Regions from separate parts of the Erwinia sp. CGal63 genome, predicted to be linked through region 2. Evidence: predicted binding sites of a transcription regulator. Region 2 holds the regulator's gene; the other holds the start of a gene.
The links. The regulator PurR, encoded in region 2, represses purine synthesis genes. The targets are predictions, from matches to a motif close to CANGCAAACGTTTGCNTG.
Positions count from the first base shown of each region.

Region 1: galS (HTH-type transcriptional regulator GalS) is a predicted target of PurR. The motif match lies at 925-942, and genes of this name have one in related genera.

Region 1 is NZ_JAKUMN010000001.1:236,963-240,303, reverse strand. Features, by position in the region: gene galS (HTH-type transcriptional regulator GalS) at 1-816, opposite strand, end outside; gene yeiB (DUF418 domain-containing protein YeiB) at 972-2,117, opposite strand; gene folE (GTP cyclohydrolase I FolE) at 2,170-2,835, opposite strand; gene MKZ79_RS00965 (YbfB/YjiJ family MFS transporter) at 2,958-3,341, opposite strand, start outside.
Region 2 is NZ_JAKUMN010000001.1:1,304,957-1,308,297, reverse strand. Features, by position in the region: gene punC (purine nucleoside transporter PunC) at 1-153, opposite strand, end outside; gene punR (DNA-binding transcriptional activator PunR) at 267-1,175, shown strand; gene purR (HTH-type transcriptional repressor PurR) at 1,203-2,228, opposite strand; gene MKZ79_RS05910 (NlpC/P60 family protein) at 2,534-3,301, opposite strand.

The sequences.
Region 1 (3,341 bases), 1.1 Mb from region 2:
GAAGCCGATCACCGACAGCTGCTGCGGTACCGCAATGCCGTTGTCTTTTAGCGCGGTCAGCGCGCCGGCGGCCATGCTGTCGTTATAGGCGAACACCGCGCTGAGCTGCAAATTGCGGCCCAGCAGCTCTACCATCGCCGCTTCGCCGCCCTGCATATCCGGCTCGGCGCTGGCGATCCAGCTTTCGGCAGGCGTTATACCCTGTTCCGCCAGCGCCTGCTGCCAGCCCGTACGCCGCTGATCCCTGTCTTCTATCGCATGGCTGGAACCTAAAAAGCCGATGCGCCGATGGCCCTGCTGCTGCAGCATACGGGTCGCCATCAGCGCGCCGCTGACGTTGTCCAGGCAGACGCAGCGATGCGCATAGCCCGCCACAACACGGTTGACCAGCACCATACCCGGCACCTGATCCATCAGCGACGCCAGCTCTTCGTCCGCCAGCGCTTTGGCGTGTACGATTAGCGCGCCGCAGCGTTGCCGGATCAGCACTTCGATGGCGTGACGCTCTTTATCGGCCTGATGATAGGAATTGTTGATCAGTACATGCTTATGCATACGTTGCGCCACGGTGTCCACCGCTTTGACCAGCGCACCGAAAAAGGGGTCGGAGACGTCCATTACCACTACGCCAATGGTATCGCTGACCTGAGAAGCCAGCGCCTGCGCGTTGGCGTTAGGCCGATAGCCCAGCTGACCGACGATGCTCAGCACCCTTTCCCGCGTTTCCTGAGTGACCGCTGCGCTATGGTTGAGCACGCGCGATACCGTCGCCACCGACACGCCAGCCTCACGGGCTACATCGCGAATGGTGATCATGGCTGAGCGCCTGTGGAAGATAAGGTTTGCATAGCCCTCCCGGATGGATTGATTGCGGAGGCTATTCTGACAAAGGGCGTCGCGACGCTGCGTGAATCAGGTCACAGGGATGAAAACGGTTACATGTGTTTCCGTCACATTTGTGACGGCTATCATTACCGCTGCGGCTCGCCGCCGCCAAAACGGGTAAGAATGCGCCAGATATGTTCGACCGGGCCCTGACGGAAATAGCGCAGCCACAGCAGGGAGAAAAGAATGTTACAGAGCCAGATCGCGGGCACGACAGCCAGCAGCTGCAGCCGGTCAAGTTGATTAAACCAGCCAAAGTGATTAAACAGCGTGGTGCAGAGCAACGTTTGCAGCAGATAGTTGCTCAGCGCCATCCGCCCTACACTGCTGACGGCGCGCGTGATTTTAAGGGGCGCCAGCACGGGCCAGAAGCCAAAACAGAGTGCGGCGTAGCCTGTCGCCTGTAGCGGCGCGCTTAGCTCGCGCGGCAGCTGCAGCCAGAAGGCGCTGGGATAAAATGCCCAGCCGGCTCGCCACTGCAGACAGATGCCCGGAATTTCAATCGCCGCCGCCGCCAGCAGCAGGATCAACGCCGCGCGCCGATAATGTGCCAGGCTCCAGCGGCCCTGCAGCCAGCCGCTGCGCATCAGCGCGCCGCCAATCAGCATCATACCGGCCAGCTGCCAGCCATACTGCGCCGCCAGCGACAGCAGCCCTGACGAGAGCAGATCCAGACGGTTGCGCATCGCCTGCCAGCCGCCGTGCGTTCGCCAGAAAGTCTCATACTGAATGTCCGCCGCGCCCGGCAGCCAGGAGTTGTTCGGCTGATGACCCGACAGCAGGCCAAATATCACCAGCACGCCGCAGCCCAGCGCATAAAGCGTCACGCCGGTATTAAACAGCTGCCGCGTCGAAGCGACGTCGCGGATCATTCGCCAGGCCACCAGCCCAATCAGCCCGTAATCCAGCAGAATATCGCCTTCCCAAAACAGCAGACAGTGCAGAAAGCCGAACAGCACCAGCCAGCTCAGCCGCGCCTGTAGCCAGCTTTTACCTCGGGAAAGCAGCAGCTGCAGGCCGCCGCCAAACAGCAACGCAAACAGCGCCAGAAATTTAAGCTGGGCGAAGAAATCGACCAGCGCCCAGCTCCAGGCGTCGCGCGCCGTTACGCTGCCCTGCCAGGCAGGATTCAGATAGGCGGCGCCAGGCAGGCCGAAGGCGTTGATGTTAAGCAGCAGGATCCCCAGAATGGCGATGCCCCGAATAAAATCCAGCGTCTGAATACGAGGCATCGGCGAGATCCTGAGCGTAACGCGCGGCGGCGAAAGTCAGCCGCCTGAAAGGTTAATTGTGGCGAACGGCGCGCAAAAATTCCTGGCGCGTGTTCTGGCTGGATTTGAACAGGCCGCCCAGCGAAGTGGTGGTCGTGGCGCTGGTGGCGTCGCGAATGCCGCGCGCTTTCACGCAGTAGTGTACTGCGTCGATAGAAACCGCGACGTTATTGGTGCCGAGCAGCGTCTGCAGCGCGATCAGGACCTGCTGGGTCAGACGTTCCTGCACCTGTGGACGCGAAGAGAAAAACTGCACGATGCGGTTAATCTTCGACAGGCCGATCACCTTGTCTTTAGGGATATAGGCTACCGTCGCCTTGCCGTCGATAATCACAAAATGGTGTTCGCAGGTGCTGGTCAGCGTGATATCACGCACCGTCACCATTTCATCCACCTTCATTTTGTTTTCAATCAGGGTGATTTTCGGGAAGTTGGCGTAGTCCAGACCGGAGAAAACCTCATTCACATACATTTTCGCGATGCGGTGCGGCGTCTCCATCAGGCTGTCATCTTCTAAATCCAGATTGAGCAGCTGCATAACTTCAGTCATATGACCGGCGATCAGCCGTCTGCGGGTTTCGTCATCCATATCACGCGCAGGCGAGCGTAGTGGGGTTTCCAGTCCACGTGCGAGCAGCGCTTCGTGAACAAGTGTGGCTTCCTGACTTAACGTAGCCATGGCGATTTTTTCTCCAGCAGATGTGACGCCAGTCCGACGGGACCGGTACAATTTCAGAGGCGGTATTTTGGTACACAACGCGACGTTAATCCAGTAATCAATCCAATTGGCCTGAATCGGCTTTACGTCGCGGCGGTATCGCGTCGCCAGACCAGCGTGCCGGCCAGCAGCAGACTCGCGCCCGCCACATACAGCGCTGGCTCCAGTCGATGGCTTAGCGTAGTGGACAGCGCGGAAACCAGCGGCCCTGTCAGCTGCCCTACGGCGTAGCCGGTGGTTAACAGACCCGCCATATAGCGGCTGTGCAGCGGCGCCATTTCGCGGGCGTACTGCAGCGAAAGATAGACCAGGTTCAGAAAAGGCATGCCCATCAGCACCGAACCCACGATCAGCCCGCTCAGACCCGGCACCAGCGCAGCGCAAAAAACGCCCAGCGCCTGCGTCCACAGATTCAGCGCCAGCCGCGTATTGGTGCAACCGAAACGCCGCAGCAGAATGCCCAGCCC
Region 2 (3,341 bases):
CGCCAAAAACAGGCTCAGGCTGGCGCTAATGGCGCCTGCTTCGGTTTGGAGATCCTGCTGCATGGCGGTAAAGGCAGGCAGATACATATCGGTGGCCAGAAAACCGGCGACGCTGAGCAGCGCCAGGTAAAGCAAAAATCCTTTCGAAGGCATGTTAAATCGCTCTTATTGTCAGGTGAATCGCGGCCGGCAGTGTAAAAGAGTGGCGCGGCGCTTGTGAAACGGTAATATTTGCGTCCTGCGTTCAAAAATTTTGCAGGAAGATTATGTGGTCAGAACATTCGCTTGAAGTGATTGATGCGGTCGCCAGAACCGGCAGCTTCACCGCAGCAGCGGCGGAGCTGCACCGCGTTCCGTCCGCTGTCAGTTATACCGTACGACAGCTGGAGGAGTGGCTGGCGGTACCGCTGTTCGAGCGACGCCATCGGGATGTCGTCCTTACGGCCGCAGGCGAACATTTTATTCAGGAAGGGCGTCTTGTTATCAAAAAAATGCTTGCCACGCGACGGCAGTGTCAGCAGGTCGCCAACGGCTGGCGCGGACAGCTGAATATCGCCGTGGATCGCATCGTCAAAGCGTCGCGAACCCGCCAGCTGGTGGTGGATTTTTACCGCCACTTTCCCGATATGGAACTGCATCTGTCACCAGAAGTCTTTAACGGCGTTTGGGACGCGCTGGCCGATGGTCGGGTCGATGTGGCGATCGGCGCGACGCAGGCTATCCCGGTTGGCGGACGCTTCGCTTTTCGCAATATGGGGATGCTGAACTGGCGCTGCGTAGTCAAAGCGGGTCATCCGCTTGCGCAACGTCAGGAGAAAGTCAGCGAAGAGGCGATCCGCGCATGGCCTTCGCTGGTGCTGGAGGATACCTCGCGCGCGCTGCCCAAAAGAACGACCTGGACGCTGGACAACCAGCGACGGCTGGTGGCGCCAGACTGGGAAAGCGCCTTCGACTGCCTGCTGGCCGGACTGTGCGTTGGCATGGTGCCAGGTCATCTTGCGCAACCGCTACTGCAAAACGGCTCGCTGTGCGAACTGCAGCTGGATCCGCCTTTTCCGGACAGTCCCTGCTGCGTCAGCTGGTCGGAACAGCAGGCTTCGCCGGCGCTGCAGTGGCTACTGGAGTATCTGGGGGAAACGGAGACGCTGAACAGCGAATGGCTGCGGGAAGCTTAACAGGGCGGCCTGGCGCCGCCCGTAACGCTAGCGACGATAGTCGAGGAAAGGGCCATCCGCAACGGAACGGCGCTCAATCAGCGTAGGGTGCACTTCAATGGTCTGCGGCTCTTCGCGCTTGCTGGTGATGCGATCGAGCAGCATATTGAACGCCGTCGCGCCCAGGCGCTCTTTTGGCTGATGCACGGTAGTCAGCGCAGGCGTGAAGTAGCGCGAGTTGCGCACGTTATCATACCCGATCACCGAAATATCCTGCGGCACGCGCAGGCCCATTTCATCCGCTGCGCAAATCGCGCCCATCGCCATCACGTCGCCGCCGCAGAAAACCGCGGTAGGCCGCTGCTTTTGCGTCAGCAGCTGCTGCATGGCGCGATAGCCCGACTCCGGTTCGAAATCGCCCTGTACCAGCCATTCGTCGCGCAGAGTAATGCCCGCTTCCGCCAGCGCCTTCAGGAAACCGGCATGGCGGCCGCCGCCCGTATTGCGTTCCATGTGGCCGGGGATCACACCAATATCGCGGTGGCCGCGATCGATCAGATAGCGGCCCGCCAGATAGCCGCCTTCAAAAGCGTTATCCAGAATGGTATCGGTAAAGTCGCCGCGCGATTCGCCCCAGTCCATGACCACCATCGGAATATTGCGGTGTTCTTCCAGCATGGTGATCAGCTCGTCCGGGTATTCGGCACACATCACCAACAGGCCGTCGACGCGCTTCTGCGCCATCATCGACAGATAGGCTTTTTGCTTTTCCAGCTCGTTATGCGCGTTGCCCAGGATAAGCGTGTAGCCCTTAGCGAAGCAGCTATGCTCCACCGCCTCGATAATTTCAGCGAAGTAGGGCGCTTCGCTGGAGGTCGCCAGCAGGCCGATAGTTTTGGTGTTATTGACCTTCAGGCTGCGGGCCACGGCGCTGGGGGAATAGTGCAGCGCTTTAATCGCTGCCCAGACGGCTTCCCGCGTCTCTTCAGCGACAAAGCGGGTTTTATTAATGACGTGGGACACGGTCGTGGTGGACACGCCGGCGCGTTTGGCCACATCTTTGATGGTTGCCATGAAAAAAGACTCCTGCGCTGTTCAGTAAGTCACTGAAAAGCGGTTTGTTAAACGTTTGCCTGGAATTCCAGCGCTCCTGATATAAATTGCGCATATTTTGTTGCGGAATGGTTACATCAGAAGGGAGTAAACAGAATGCGAAACCGGCCTGGAAGGAGGCGATAGCGACAAACAGGCCCGTTGCGCAACAGATCGTGGATTCTAACAAGAGCAGGCGCAAAAAACGAGAATTTTAGGCCGGCCGGTGGAAATTTGCGGTGAAAAGGCCGGTTCGTCTGCGACGATACCGGCCGGAGTACAGCAGGCTAGCGGATTGTTTTCGGCGTCATGACCCGACGGGCGCCGACATAGTGCTGCTCCCAGTAATCCTCCGTCAGCGCGCTGACCTGAATATCCTTGCCGGTGCGCGGCGACTGGATAAATTTGCCGTTGCCCAGATAGACGCCAACGTGATCCGCCGCGCCGCGACCGTTAATGCGGAAGAAGACCAGATCGCCTTTCTCCAGCTCGTTGCGTTTAACAGAGGCCGCGTCTCTGAGATGGTACATCTCGTTGGCGGTACGAGGGATTTTAAATTTAACCAAATCCTTATAGGCGTACCAGACCAGGCCGCTGCAGTCGAAACCGGTTTTAGGCGAAGTGCCGCCCCACAGATAGGGCTTGCCCAGCTGATCCATCAGTTTATTCATCGCGGTTTCGCGGGCTTTTTGATAGCGCGCGCGGTGCGCTTTGCTGAGCCTGAGCGGCGAGGTGGCCGAGCCGCTGGTCAGGGCTTCCGCCTCCTCGTTGCGCAAGCGATGACGACCGTAGCGTTTCTTCGGCGGTAGCGCGGCGACGGCGTGCTGCTCTTTTTTGCGCAACTTATATTTTTTAACAACGGGCTGACGGGTTTCTTTTACTTTGCGGGCGGTGGTTTTAATCGGTCGGCGCTTGCGGCGATCGCTTTCGCGGGCAGGCGTAACGCTGTCTGCCTTATGATGATCCGCCTTAACGGCGGCGTGTGGCGATGCGTGCGCCATAGAGATAAACAGCTGGGCAAAAGCCAGCATCAGCAGCGTGATGAGTAAACGCATCTTTACCATTAACAGTTTGTGCTCCCGCCAGAGGCAAGAG